Regions from separate parts of the Fictibacillus enclensis genome, predicted to be linked through region 1. Evidence: a T-box and tRNA genes for the amino acid it is inferred to sense, from the RefSeq annotation. Region 1 holds a T-box; the other holds one or more tRNA genes.
The links. A T-box is a leader RNA that pairs with one kind of tRNA and senses whether it is charged. The one in region 1 lies ahead of metG (methionine--tRNA ligase), so its partner is inferred to be a tRNA-Met.

Region 2: it encodes a tRNA-Met, which carries the amino acid that the T-box ahead of metG (methionine--tRNA ligase) is inferred to sense. The anticodon was not compared.

What each region holds. Positions count from the first base shown of each region.
Region 1 covers NZ_CP126109.1:1,200,284-1,207,963, reverse strand. The annotation lists gene QNH15_RS06505 (M36 family metallopeptidase) at 1-1,108, opposite strand, end outside; T-box leader at 1,332-1,605, shown strand; gene metG (methionine--tRNA ligase) at 1,710-3,344, shown strand; gene QNH15_RS06495 (aminotransferase-like domain-containing protein) at 3,656-4,462, shown strand; gene melA (alpha-glucosidase/alpha-galactosidase) at 4,653-5,981, opposite strand; gene QNH15_RS06485 (AraC family transcriptional regulator) at 6,116-7,012, shown strand; gene QNH15_RS06480 (MarR family winged helix-turn-helix transcriptional regulator) at 7,042-7,476, opposite strand; gene QNH15_RS06475 (organic hydroperoxide resistance protein) at 7,651-7,680, shown strand, end outside.
Region 2 covers NZ_CP126109.1:232,087-239,766, forward strand. The annotation lists rRNA gene QNH15_RS01375 (23S ribosomal RNA) at 1-917, shown strand, start outside; rRNA gene rrf (5S ribosomal RNA) at 982-1,097, shown strand; gene QNH15_RS01385 (amino acid permease) at 1,694-3,076, shown strand; tRNA gene QNH15_RS01390 (tRNA-Met) at 3,244-3,320, shown strand; tRNA gene QNH15_RS01395 (tRNA-Asp) at 3,361-3,436, shown strand; gene thiL (thiamine-phosphate kinase) at 3,612-4,592, shown strand; gene tsaE (tRNA (adenosine(37)-N6)-threonylcarbamoyltransferase complex ATPase subunit type 1 TsaE) at 4,607-5,062, shown strand; gene tsaB (tRNA (adenosine(37)-N6)-threonylcarbamoyltransferase complex dimerization subunit type 1 TsaB) at 5,059-5,751, shown strand; gene rimI (ribosomal protein S18-alanine N-acetyltransferase) at 5,761-6,210, shown strand; gene tsaD (tRNA (adenosine(37)-N6)-threonylcarbamoyltransferase complex transferase subunit TsaD) at 6,210-7,226, shown strand; gene QNH15_RS01425 (ABC-F family ATP-binding cassette domain-containing protein) at 7,522-7,680, opposite strand, start outside.

The sequences.
Region 1 (7,680 bases):
AGCCTCCTTCAATGGAATCTCCAAACCCCGGAACCTGGTTATCCTGTATGGAATGACCATATTCATGGGCAATAACCCCTGCGTCCTCCGCATCATCCACACCGCCTGATCCAAAGGTCAGATCTTTTTTAGTCGGGCTGTAAAAAGAGTTATCTCCTTTATATGTATTCACATTGGCTGTTATGGAGCGGTTATTGATGTTTGTAAAGCCGAGCGACTGAATGTAACGCTGCAGCCGGTCGATATGATAGTAGGCCATGACATCTTCAAACCGGTCATCGGAACGGGTATAACGAAAAACATTGCTTTTGTTTTTTGTTTTTGCTTTGGAATAAACATTAACAAAATCACCTGTAAGTGTACCTGATCCATCAAGTCCCTGCAGCGCCACCGTTTTAAGCTGTGCGGTTAATTCCGGGGAATCGGCATCGTTATTATCTGCAAGATTGGAGGCACTTCCGCTTGACTCTACGGGGTTCGGATAAAATACTTGTCCCGATCCTATCGCTTTTTGGTTTAAGTCTTTCTTTTTCAACAATTTCCCTGTTCCTGCGTGAACGATGGTTTCCCATGCGCCAAAAGGTTTTTTTGCATGCACAATAACCTTGTATGCTGGTATGGCCTTTCCATTTTGGATCACATACCCAAACATATTCTTTGTCGTTCCCCAATCTCCCTCTCCTTTGTCTCCTATCAACTTATGAGCTTTGGACTCTGCCTGGCCTTTAGAAAGCTTGTCCTCCACCCGTTCTACTGATGTGTAGGGAATATAGTCCGAGACCACAAGAGAAATTTCTCCTGAAGGATCCACTGTTACTGCGAGCTGTCTGCCGAATACTTGGTACCCATTGACCGTTTGCTGGTATCTCACGTAGCTCCCCGCCTCTGTCTGCACAGTATTGACGTAAGAAAGACCGGAAAGATCCTGAGGAAGCTTTAATGCGCCCGCTTGTTCTTTTAAATAGGCATCTGCTCTTGCTTTCGCATTGATTTCTTGTGCTTTAACCATTGAACTTTGAGCCATGGGACTTCCTTGCTGGCAGACAGGCACTCCCAATGTAATTACGAGGGCTGCTGCAGCGGACCAGATCATTTTCTTTCTCATCATCTCTTTTTCCCCTATTCTTTTTAAATTTTCAGACAGCTTAATTGTACGTTGTGAAAATAGAACCAGGCAATAGACACAATGAGCTATTTTTACAAGTTTTGGATACTGAGCAATCAGGGGAAAGTACTTTTCAAAAATATAAAAGTACTTCTTTTACCCGAATACACAAAGGCTTTCACTGAAAGAGAATAACCTGCTATAATAAGGAAACAATTCCTTTATTGAAAAGGCGATGATGAGAAAGAGTAGAATCTCACCATTTTTACACAGAGAGCTTCGGCAGCTGAAAAGAAGCACTAATGAAGATTCGAACATGGTCTCAGAGCTCTGTCCTGAATTCAGAACCTTGTGAGTAGGGAGCAGCGAGTGGTGGCACTTGTTATCAAAACCACAGTATAAGAGTGTTCTTTTTACTCACTCCGTACTTGCTGAGATGACAGGCGCAAGCCTCTCATGAATAAAGGTGGTACCACGGGCAGACCGGCCCCGTCCTTATCTGTTTTTTTAGATATGGGCGGGGTTTTTCTGTTGTTTAGTATGAATAAAACGAGTTTCGGGAAAGGGTAGTAGAGACCGGGCTCAACAATGAGGAGGAATACTGATGGCTATTTTTATTGGAGGAGCGTGGCCCTATGCGAACGGATCTCTTCACACCGGGCACATTGCAAGCTTACTGCCCGGAGATATATTGGCGCGCTATTACCGGTTAAAGAGTGAAAAGGTGCTGTATGTCTCAGGCAGCGACTGCAACGGAACACCTATCACGATCAGGGCGAGACAGGAAGGCATAACGCCTGAGGAAGTGGCGGACCGCTATCACACGGAGTTTGAAAATAACTTTAACGCGCTTGGTTTCTCGTATGACTGCTATACCCGCACAGATCATCCTCATCATCACAAAATTGTTCAGGAAATCTTTCTTTCTCTCTATAAGAGAGGGTACATTTATCCAAAAGAAATCGAACAGGCGTATTGCGAAACCTACGAACAATTTCTTCCTGACCGTTATGTTGAAGGCACCTGTCCGGTTTGCGGAAGCCATGCACGGGGAGACCAATGTGACAATTGCTCGACGATTCTTGATCCTTCAGACCTCCTTGACAGAACGTGCAAGCTTTGCGGCAAGCCACCCGTCTTCAAGCGGACCGAGCATTTATACTTCGCTCTTCGCTTCTTTCAGCAGGTACTGGAAAAAGATGTGGAAGAAGCGGAAAAGAAGCACTCCTGGCGGACTAATGCCATTCAGCTGACCAAACGTTATTTGCGGGAAGGGCTGATCGACCGGGCCGTCTCGCGTGACCTTTCCGTAGGTGTTTCTGTTCCGATTGAAGGCTATGAAAAGAAGAAAGTCTATGTGTGGATTGAAGCTGTATCGGGATATTACTCTGCCAGTAAGCTATGGGCGCAATTAACAGGGAAAGATGATTCTCCGTTCTGGCAGGAGGATACCGTAACCTATTATGTCCACGGCAAAGACAACATTCCCTTTCACACCATTATCTGGCCGGCGATCCTCCATGGAATCGGGAATCCTGCCCTTCCCCGCCATATTGTTTCCAATGAATATTTGACATTGGAAAAGAAGAAGCTGTCCACAAGCAAGAACTGGGCGGTTTGGGTTCCTGATCTATTAGAACGCTATCATCCCGATTCCATTCGTTACTTTTTGACAATCAATGCACCAGAGAATCGTGACACCGATTTTTCATGGCGTGAGTTTATTTACAGCCACAACAGCGAGCTGCTTGGAGCTTACGGAAATTTCGTTAACCGAACCTTGAAGTTTATCGAAAAGTCGTTCAATGGACAGGTTCCCGATGGAGAAATCGCCAACATTGCAAGAGACGGGCTGCCTCCTCTCTATAATAGAATTGGCTCCCTCATCGAAGAGTCCCGCATTAGAGAAGGACTGGACGAGATTTTTTCCTACATCCGTTCTGCCAATAAATACTTTGATGAGCAGCAGCCCTGGAAGCAAATCAAAGATAAAGATCAAAGCAGGGTCAACGGGACACTCGCCACCTGTGTCGTTATCATTGCCAATCTCGCTCAGCTCCTGGAACCCTTTTTGCCTTTTTCCAGTCAAAAAGTACGTGAGACGCTCAAGCTCGACGGTGCATCCTGGGAGATGGTTACTCCGAAAGATATTGTGGTTTCCGAAGTATCCCCGCTGTTTGAACGAATTGACCTTAAGCAAATTGATGAGGAGTTCAAACGATTGGGAAATGAGTTTTAACACACAAAAAGGAACGAAACCGTTTATATCGGTTCGTTCCTTTCGTTGTTTATACAGCTTTTTGATTCATGTGTTTATTCCCATCTTCAAGATCTGATTTCGTCCAAAGGATAACCCCACCAATGAAGTAAAGAAAAGACGGCACAAGGACTCATGCCGTATACCGATTACAAGCACTGTATAAATGAAGCGATTGATCTGTATAAAGAAGCCATGTTTGCCTATTCCGATACACAGGGCCTTCCCTCTCTTCGTCATGAACTGGCACGGCAATTGCAAGACTGCAAGTGTTCACCGAACGAGAACGTATCGTGGTAGTAACTGGTTCCCAGCAGGCGCTTCATCTCCTGATCTCACTTCCTTTCCCAAATGGCAAGCAGACCATTTGCGTCGAACAGCCGACCCATCCCAGCATGATAGAATCCCTGCGTCACCAGAATGCGAGAACGACAGGCATCGAGATCCACAGAGACGGACCAGACTTATCACAATTGGAACACATTTTTCGAACAGAAGATATTAAGTTTTTTTATACCGTTTCACGATTTCACAATCCAACAGGCTACAGTTATTCAAATAAGCAAAGAAAAAGAATCGTTGAGCTCGCCCAAAAGTATGATGTATTTATTGTGGAAGATGACTATATGGGAGATTTGGACCATAACAAAAAACAAGATCCGATGTTTGCTTTCGACCCATCCGGAAGAGTGATCTATACAAAAAGCTTTTCCAAGGTGCTCCTCCCTGGCTTACGACTTGGTTTGGTCGTCCTTCCTGATTCATTAAAAGAGAACTTTCTGCGGGGAAAATTCGGCATGGATGTCCATACCCCCATTCTTACTCAAGGTGCACTTGAAATTTATTTAAAAAGCGGAATGTACGGAGCCCATATTCATAAATTACGGAATTTATATCATCAAAAAGGAATAATTGCACAGAAGGCTTATCAAAATTACTTACCGGCAAATACTGCCTATACAGGTTCCAACTCTGGATTTTATTCCAGTATCGAGTTGCCCCATCCACTAAAAGCAACCCATTTCGTTCAGCATTTAAAGAAAAGGGGATTTTGCTGGAAAGCATGGAGGAAATGTATCTGCCCGATTTCAAAAAATTAAATACCGTACGGCTCAGCGTCTCTAAGGTTGATAAACACCTTATACCCAAAGGGATTCTAAAAATCGGAAAAGCAATTGAAGTCCTGCTTACGAACTGGGTGTAGACAAAACAAAAACGAGTGGAAGATTTCCACCCGTTTTACTCTGCACTGCTATGAGCTTTTAATCCCATTTTAAATTTTTTTGCGGATTATGAATTAATGGCTTCTGCCTCTTCCTTAGGAAAATCCGGAATCCAGTCACCGTGAGCTTGAATGAGATCGTCACATAGCGCAACGATGTCATCCAGTGAAAGCTCTGCAGCGGTATGAGGATCCAAAAACGCAGCCTGGTACAAATGATCGCGGCTTCCTGTGACTGCTGCCTCGATCGTCAGCAGCTGCGTGTTGATGTTCGTACGGTTAAGGGCGGCCAGCTGTTCAGGAAGCTCACCCATATAGCATGGTTTGATTCCGTTCCGGTCGGCGACACATGGAACTTCTACGACCGCTTTTGACGGAAGATTTGAGATTAAGTTTCCTTCATTCAGCACATTTCCGCCAAACACAAACGGTTGATTCGTTTCCATTGCTTCGATGATCCTTGATCCATATTCATGTGAACGCACATGGGTCAGCTGTTCATTTTCCACGATGCTATCGCGCATTTTTTCCCAGTCTGCGATCTGCTGCTCACATCGTCTTGGATATTCATCCAGCGGAATATTGAATTTTTCTATCAGTTCAGGGTAATTTCTTTTAATAAAGTAAGGGTGGTACTCCGCATTATGTTCTGAAGATTCCGTTACATAGTAGCCGAATTTATCCATGAGCTCAAAGCGCACCATGTCATTGTGCTTTTCTTTTTGCTTTTCTTTTGCACGGTGCTTGATTTCTGGATAGAGGTCTTCTCCGTTGCGCTTGATCTCCAAAAGCCAAGCCATGTGGTTAATCCCCGCAATGCGCTCTTCTATTCCATCTGCCGGAAGATCCAGCGATTCCAGTAAGTCTCTTGTACATACCTGCACACTGTGGCATAGCCCGACAGCCTTTATGGATGTATAGCGTAAAACAACACCTGTAAGGGAAGCCATCGGATTGGTATAGTTCAGAAGCCAGGCGTCAGGGCATACATTTTCCATGTCTTTTGCAAGATCAAGCATAACCGGGATCGTCCGCAAGGCACGGAATATCCCGCCGATCCCAATCGTATCTGCGATCGTTTGCTCCAGGCCATATTTTTTCGGGATTTCAAAATCAATCACTGTGCTTGGTTTATAGCCTCCCACCTGAATCGCGTTAATGACATAGGAAGCACCTGATAAAGCGGGAATTCTCTCCGTATATGACTTAATCATAACGTCAGATTTAAGATTCTTTTTAAGCTGGTTCAGCATCGCCTCTGATTCGCTGAGACGTTTAGGGTCAATATCAAACAGCGCAAATTCAAAACTTTGCAGCGCAGGTGACAGCATGCAGTCTCCCAATACATTTTTAGCAAAAATGGTGCTTCCCGCTCCGATAAAGGTAATCTTTTTCATTACGCTCTCCTCCAACATGCAATTTATTGTTATCGTTTTTCCAAAGATATTTGTAAGAATATTTGTTATACTCAATATTAAATCGCTTACATTCTATTATCAATGGTAAAATACTGTTTTTGGAGGGTAATAAATTGCTGAACCAGGTGTTAGAGGAGCCATACGGCAATAGCGTATTTCAATACCGCAAAAAGGATATATCCATGCCTGCCAACCTGTGGTATGCAGGATGGGAGCTCCAAACCTCTTCCGCCTATCGGTGGAATGGGAATACAAGGAATGATGGTGATAACACATTTATCTTTCAATACACAACAAAGGGGGAAGGAAGGATCAGGGTGAATGAAACAACCTATTCGCTGTTACCGGGAGACGCGTTCCTTGTGGATGTTCCAAGTGACCACGAATATTGGCTGCCGGATGAGAGCAGTGAATGGGAATTCATGTTCATCACTCTGGTGGGCGAAAGCACCAAAATGTGCTGGGAGGCATTCACGGAAAAAAGGGGACCCGTCCTCAAGATCCCCTACTCTTCCCGCGTGATCCAGCTTCTTCATCAAATCAACCAGGAAGCCGCCAACAAAGAAATCAAGGATGCCTATATGGCCTCAAGCCGCGCCTATGAATTTGTCATGGCATTGCACCGTTTTGGCCAGGGGTATACCGAGGATACCGCCCCCATGCCGGAAAGCCTGCAGCAGGCCATTACCCATATCCATCAAAATATGAGCTCGCCGCTTCATCTGGAGGAATTGGCTGCTGTGGCCGGCTTGTCTAAGTTTTACTTTATCCAACTGTTTCAATCCCACCTCCAGACGACACCCATGCAGTACGTTACAAAGAAAAGAATCGAACAGGCGATGGCCTGGCTGTCGAATTCCACCATCCCGGTACAGGAAATCTCGCGCCAAAGCGGGTTTGATACCTCGAATTACTTTAGCAAGGTATTCAGACGGTATACTGGTGAATCGCCGAGCAGTTTTCGTGAACGCACCAGACACCGCAAATTTACAAATGTATTTTTGGATTAAAAAACCTCACTCCAGATGGAATGAGGTTTTTAGTCTTCCTGTATGCTATTGAGTATTTTTCCGAGCGATTTCTTTAATTGGAAAAGTTCTTGGTCATCAAGATTCATATTTTCGAGCAAGGCGCCTGGTATGCATGCCGCCTCCTCCTGCAGGGCTTCCCCCTTTTCGGTCAGAGAGACCATTACACTCCGCTCATCCTGTTTTGAACGCTGCCGAAGAATCAGCTCATGTGACTCCATACGCTTCAGCATCGGTGTCAGCGTACCCGAATCAAGGAGCAATTTCTTTCCCAGTTCTTTGACCGACACTTCCCTCTGTTCCCAAAGCACCAGCAATACCAGATACTGCGGATAGGTTACATCGAGTTTCTCCAGAAGCGGACGATACTGTTTGGTTATCTCCCTTGCTGCAGCATAAACCATAAAGCAGATTTGATTTTCCAATTTTAATGGGTCCTGTTCCATTTCTAACACCTCTTTTCCCTTTCCAATTCCTTACTACACTATAATCGACAAAAAAACATGCGTCAAATTAAATTGTGAAAAATTGAATTTTTGACAATCAGTAAGATATGTGCTAAATTAGCATCAAGCAATTAAATTGTGCACAATACAAATGATAAAAAGGAGAGATCTTTTATGTTAGATGCATTATATACAGCAAAAGCA
Region 2 (7,680 bases), 970 kb from region 1:
TGGATACTGTCTCAACGAGAGACCCGGTGAAATTATAGTACCTGTGAAGATGCAGGTTACCCGCGACAGGACGGAAAGACCCCATGGAGCTTTACTGCAGCTTGATATTGGATTTTGGTACAGTTTGTACAGGATAGGTAGGAGCCTGAGAAGTCGGAGCGCCAGCTTCGATGGAGGCGTCGGTGGGATACTACCCTGACTGTATTGAAATTCTAACCTGGAACCGTGATCCGGTTCGGAGACAGTGTCAGGTGGGCAGTTTGACTGGGGCGGTCGCCTCCTAAATCGTAACGGAGGCGCCCAAAGGTTCCCTCAGAATGGTTGGAAATCATTCGCAGAGTGTAAAGGCACAAGGGAGCTTGACTGCGAGACCTACAAGTCGAGCAGGGACGAAAGTCGGGCTTAGTGATCCGGTGGTTCCGCATGGAAGGGCCATCGCTCAACGGATAAAAGCTACCCTGGGGATAACAGGCTTATCTCCCCCAAGAGTCCACATCGACGGGGAGGTTTGGCACCTCGATGTCGGCTCATCGCATCCTGGGGCTGAAGTAGGTCCCAAGGGTTGGGCTGTTCGCCCATTAAAGCGGTACGCGAGCTGGGTTCAGAACGTCGTGAGACAGTTCGGTCCCTATCCGTCGCGGGCGCAGGAAATTTGAGAGGAGCTGTCCTTAGTACGAGAGGACCGGGATGGACACACCGCTGGTGTACCAGTTGTTCCGCCAGGGGCATAGCTGGGTAGCTACGTGTGGACGGGATAAGTGCTGAAAGCATCTAAGCATGAAGCCCCCCTCAAGATGAGATTTCCCATCACGTCAAGTGAGTAAGACCCCTTAGAGATGATGAGGTTGATAGGTCTGGTGTGGAAGCGTGGTGACACGTGGAGCTGACAGATACTAATCGGTCGAGGGCTTATCCTTAATTAAATCAGTAAGTTTGGATGAAGTTATCTAGTTTTGAGGGAATATGCCTCAAAAACATATGTCTGGTGGCAATAGCGAAGAGGTCACACCCGTTCCCATACCGAACACGGAAGTTAAGCTCTTCAGCGCCGATGGTAGTTGGGGGCTTCCCCCTGTTAGAGTAGGACGTTGCCGGGCAAATGAAAGCACTGCTGAGAAATCAGCGGTGCTTTTTTGTTTTGTCGAAAGATGAAAATGACGTGATATGCAAGTAAATCGTGTCGAACCGCAACTAAATTCCCGATCACCGCAACTAAATCATGTCGAAGCGCAAGTAAGAGAGGCCAACCCGCAACTAAATCATGTCGAACCGCAAGTAACGCCGCCACGAGGGGAACAAACAGGCCTCATCCCAGCTTCGCCCACACCGAAAATCCCTAAATAAGTCCTTTTTCTTTCCAAGTATCTTCTCCAAAGAGAGTAAACGGACCACAAACTTAATAAAAAAGCTCCTAATTAGTCCCTTACTATTCAAAAACCCCCTAATTAGTCTCCTTATTTTTTAAAAACCCACTAAAAAGGGAGGCAAAGTTGCCCCATCGTCTCCTGTATGTATCCAATTTTCTTTTTGGTTAATAAGCTGTATAATCATAGAGGTGGAGGCGAAAGAAACCCTTATTTATCAAGGGATAGGGCTATATCCTCATTAAATGAATGAGTTTGTCGAATTACATACTATATGATAGAATAAGCATGAAAGCGCTTTAATCAGACATCAGGGAGGACAACATGAAATGAAGCAACAAGAGGAACTTCATCGTGGATTGGAATCAAGACATATTACGCTAATGTCACTGGGCGCTGCAATTGGTGTCGGGTTATTTTTGGGTTCAGCCAGTGCGATTAAGCTCGCTGGTCCGGCCATTCTTGTAGCCTATACCATTGCAGGAGCTGTTATGTTTCTTATTATGCGTGCACTTGGGGAGATGGCGATTCATAATCCGGTTGCCGGTTCTTTCAGCCGATATGCGAAGGATCATCTGGGACCGCTCTCCGGCTATATCACCGGGTGGAATTACTGGTTTCTATGGGTCGTTACCTGTATGGCCGAGATTACGGCTGTGGGGATCTATATGGAGAAGTGGTTCCCGAACGTTCCGAATTGGATCTGGGCGCTTGCAGCCCTCGTTATTATGGCTTCGGTAAACTTAATTACCGCCAAAGCATATGGTGAATTTGAATTCTGGTTTGCCATGATTAAGATTGTTGCCATTATCGCATTGATTATTTCTGGTTTGGGTATTATTTTCTTTGGATTTGGAAATCATGGAATTGCGACTGGAATCAGCAACCTCTGGTCACATGGAGGTTTTGCGCCAAACGGCTTTAAAGGTATCTTGATGTCCATGCAAATGGTCATGTTCGCCTTCCTGGGAATTGAGATGATCGGTGTAACTGCCGGGGAAGTCAAGAATCCGAAAAAGGTATTGGCACGGGCCATTAACACCGTGTTCTGGAGAATTTTATTATTCTACGTCGGTGCTTTGTTTGTCATCATGTCCATTTATCCATGGAATGAAATTGGGACAACAGGAAGCCCGTTTGTGCTTACATTTGAGAAAATTGGCATCGCTCAAGCAGCAGGTATTATCAACTTTGTAGTGTTAACAGCCGCCCTCTCCAGCTGTAACAGCGGTATTTTCAGTACGGGACGCATGCTGTTTAACCTGGCACAGCAGGAGCAGGCACCTAAAGGGCTGAAAAAGATCAGCTCCAAAGGTGTTCCATCAAAGGCCATTTTGCTTTCCGCAGGGGCTTTGCTCATTGGGGTAGTGCTTAACTACTTGTTCCCTGGTTCAGCTGTATTTGTATGGATCACAAGTATCTCTACATTTGGTGCAATTTGGACATGGGGAACCATTCTCCTTTCCCAAATGAAGTTCAGAAGGTCTTTGTCAGCGGACGACCTTAAGGATTTGAAGTTCAAGACGCCATTCTGGCCGTACGGTTCGTATATTGCTTTAGCATTCTTGCTGATGGTGATTGGAATCATGGGATATTTCAAAGATACACGTATTGCGCTCATTGTCGGACCACTTTGGATCCTTGGACTTGTAGCCTTTTATTATGGCAAAGGGCTTCATAAAAAGAATAAAGATGAGAAGAAAGTGGCATAATAAGAATCAGTTGTGCGCCAGCGATTACGTTGGCGTGCAACTTCCTAAAAAAAAGGGTTGCATAAAAACAAATTCCATGATATATTTATTATTGTCGACTCAGACATACAAAATATTTACCAAATTAAGCTACGGTGAGTAACATCATCAGTAAGCATTTAAATCATCGCGGGGTGGAGCAGTCTGGTAGCTCGTTGGGCTCATAACCCAAAGGTCGCAGGTTCAAATCCTGTCCCCGCAACCAATTTTAATTTCTGGCATCACAGTCAAGAAATATAGCCAATGGACTCGTGGTGTAGCGGTTAACATGCCTGCCTGTCACGCAGGAGATCGCCGGTTCGATCCCGGTCGGGTCCGCCATCTTTTAAACGTAAACGAAACAATTTGTTTCGTGTTTTTTTATGTAAAAATAGGTTTTTTCAGTGAAATAAGATAAACTAATAAAAGACACATAACCCTTAGGATCTCAGATGCCTAGGGTTTTTTCATAAGTTAAAAAAGTTCAAATCAAATTCGCAAAGGAAAGGTACATACGATGCGGGATGAGTTTGAGTGGATTAAAACAATCAGTCCGGCTGGCCACCGCCAGTCGTCTGTCATACAGGGAATCGGCGATGATGCGGCCCTTGTTCAAGGTTCATCCTGGGATCAGATTGTATGCCTGGACACGATGGTGGAGGGTATCCATTTCACCAGTGAGACGATGACCCCTTATCATGTGGGCTATAAGTCACTGGCTGCCAACATCAGTGATATTGCGGCCATGGGCGGTGTTCCGCTCTACTATCTGGTTTCCATTGCGATTCCGTCTAGCTGGGAGGAAGAGGACCTTTCTCAGGTTTATAAAGGGATGGCTGACTTAGCAGAAGCCTACGATATGGACCTGATTGGCGGGGACACGGTTTCGACCAAAGGGCCGCTTGTTTTGTCGGTTACCGTCATGGGACAAGTGGAGCCGGGCAGAAAACTGCTGAGAAGCAATGCCAAGCCGGGTGACGTGGTGTTTTTATCCGGGCCAGTCGGTGATTCGGCAGGCGGCCTGGATCTGTTGCTGAAACGGTCGTTAACAGGTCCCTTTACCGCGGAAGAAAAACAACTCGTAAAAGCGCACCAGTTTCCCGAGCCGCATGTAGGGCAGGGACGGATTTTGGCTGCCTCCGACAAACGGGTGTCGCTGAATGACATTAGTGACGGTGTGGCAAGCGAGGCGAATGAGATTGCCGAAGCGAGCGGTGCAGTTCTTACCCTCTTTCATGACAAGCTTCCCAGGAGTCCGGTTCTCCAGATGTACCCCGAGGATCAACAGGATCAATGGATCTTTTTCGGCGGAGAGGACTATAAGCTGATTGGGACGATGTCGCCAGACGACTTTGCACAGGCAGAAGCTGCTTGTAAGAAGGCGGGATATACGTTAACCGTCATCGGCGAGGTTTCCAGCGGGGAGCCCGGTGTGCGGCTTAAAAAGGGATCACACGTGGAACCACTATTGAAGGCGGGATACAATCATTTTTCGTAATAGAGGTGCATCACATGGAACAGTTAATAATAAGTACAACCTCTCCTGAAGAGACGGCGGAACTGGCGGAAAAGCTCGGAACCCTGCTTCAGGCCGGTGATGTTCTGACACTCGAAGGAGATTTGGGTGCGGGCAAAACGACCTTTACCAAGGGTTTGGCCAAGGGTCTCGGAGTTAAACGGGTCGTCAATTCGCCAACCTTCACGATCATTAAAGAATACAATGGGCGCGTGCCTTTTTATCATATGGATGTGTACCGGCTGGAAGACAGTGACGAGGATCTCGGATTTGAGGAGTATTTTGAAGGCGAAGGAGTAACGGTGGTCGAGTGGGCACAGTTCATTGCCGACCGTCTTCCGGAAGAACGATTAACTATTGATATCCGGCGTACGGGAGATGAGACAAGGGAATTAAAGTTTACTCCTGACGGTGAACGGTTTATTAAGGTATGTAAGGAGTTAGAAAAATGAAAGCTCTGGCGATCGACACCTCCAACCTCGTAATGGGAATTGCGGTGCTGGATGGCGAAAAAGTGATCGGTGAATATATTACTAATTTAAAAAAAAATCATTCTGTTCGGGTGATGCCGGCGATTCATGACGTCATGAAAGAAGCCAACGTAAAGCCGGCCGAGCTGGACCGGATAATTACGGCGAAAGGTCCGGGCTCCTATACCGGTGTAAGAATCGGGGTAACCATCGCCAAAACGATGGCCTGGACGCTGAAAAAAGAACTAGTCGGGGTCTCAAGCCTGGAAGTGGTCGCGCAAAACGGCAAGTATTTTGGCGGGTATGTCTGTCCGCTGTTTGATGCCAGACGCACCCAGCTGTATACAGGGCTGTATGGCAAAAAAGACGGACAGTTCCAAACGGTAAAAGAGGATCGTCTGGTGTTGCGGGAGAACTGGTTAAACGAGCTGAAAAAGCTGGATCAGCCGGTTCTGTTTCTAGGGAATGACCTTGATCTGCACAAGGAACGGATTTCCGAGGAGCTTAGCGATCAGGCGGTATTTGGAAGCGCTGCGGATCACAATCCACGCCCGTCCGAATTGGGTAGAATCGGTATGGAACGTGAGCCGGAACCGGTTCATCATTTTGTGCCGAGTTACCTTCAGCTTGCAGAAGCGGAAGCCAATTGGCTGGCAGCTCAGAAAAAGTAGGTGCGAAACATGGAGGAGACGTTCACATACAGGTTGGCGACGGTTCATGATCTTCAGGACATTATAGAGATTGAACATGCTTCCTTTACGTTGCCCTGGACGCAGGAGGCGTTTTACAACGAGATTGTGCATAATCAATTTGCCTACTATCTTTTGATCGAGGCAGACCGCAGGACGGTTGGTTACTGCGGTGTCTGGGTGATCATTGATGATGCGCATATCACCAATGTGGCGATCCGTCCCGAATACCGGGGCAGAAAGCTCGGGGAAGCGATCATGCGCCAGGCGATGCATCTGGCCGGAAGTTATGGTGCAGCAAGGCTGAGCCTTGAGGTAAGAGTGACCAATTATGTGGCACAGAATTTATACCGCAAGCTGGGTTTCCAGGATGGCGGTATTCGAAAAAATTATTACAGCGACAACGGGGAAGACGCGTTAGTCATGTGGGTGATGCTTTAATGAAACTAGATGAAATCATATTATCAATTGAAACGAGCTGTGACGAAACAGCCGTCGCGCTGATCAAAAACGGGACGGAAATTCTCGCAAACGTGGTGGCTTCACAGATTGAAAGCCATAAGCGGTTCGGCGGGGTGGTTCCGGAAATAGCTTCACGCCATCATGTGGAACAGATGACGGTCGTGACGGAGGAAGCACTACAGCAGGCAGGGCTGACGATGGACGATGTGACCGCTGTGGCGGTAACGGAAGGTCCGGGGCTTGTCGGAGCGCTTTTGATCGGAGTGAACGCAGCTAAGGCGCTGGCGTTTGCTCATGGTCTGCCGCTGGTGCCGGTGCATCATATTGCGGGTCATATCTATGCCAACCGCCTGATCACTGAAATGAAGTTTCCACTCTTGGCCCTTGTAGTTTCAGGAGGGCATACCGAGCTTGTTCTGATGAAAGAGCACGGATCATTTGAGGTGATTGGCGAGACGCGGGACGACGCAGCGGGAGAAGCCTATGACAAAGTAGCTCGTACGCTCAACCTTCCGTATCCAGGAGGGCCGCACATCGATAAGCTCGCACAAAGCGGGGAACCGGTGCTGAAGCTTCCTCGGGCCTGGCTTGAGCCGGATTCGTATGACTTCAGTTTCAGCGGACTTAAATCGGCTGTGATCAATACCGTTCATAATGCCGCCCAGCGCGGAGAAACCATCCGACCAGAAGACCTGGCCGCAAGTTTCCAGGCTTCCGTCGTCGAAGTGCTTGTGGAAAAAACCGCACGTGCCGCACGGGAATATGACGTCAAGCAAGTGTTGCTGGCTGGTGGTGTAGCGGCGAACCAGGGACTGCGCAAGGCGCTGGAAGAGCGTTTCTCGGATCTTCCACAGGAGCTTGTCGTTCCGCCGCTTTACTTATGCACAGATAACGCAGCGATGATTGGTGCTGCGGGCAGTGTAGCTTATCAAAAAGGCAAAAGAGCCGACTGGGCGCTCAATGGCGTGCCGGGCCTGGATCTGGAAGCTCAATAAATCGAGAAAATCCCTTCTTATCAACAGGTAAGAAGGGATTTTTTTGTTCTTTGCTCCTCATTGTGGATGTGGACAAACTTATCCACAGGTCAGACGAATTTGTGTGTAAATAAAATGAAAGCAGAAAAACCGCGAATTCCAGCTGTGTACAAAATACTGTGGATAACTATCGATCGACCTGTGGATAATGTGCATAAGTGTGTGAATTGAGGATTTTTCTCCTGTTTTTATGTGTATAAGTATGTGGATACTGTGAATTGTTTAAAAAATAAAACAATGGCACGGGGCCATTGTTTTAATTCTCTTCCTGAAGTTGTTCCCATTCTTCCATCAGCTGTTCCATCTCGGCGCTCAGTGCCTCGATCTGCTCATTGTGCACCTGGGTTTTTTCATAGTCCTGAAAGATCTCAGGATCGCACAAGGCTTCTTCATGCTCGGCCTGGCGTGCTTCAAG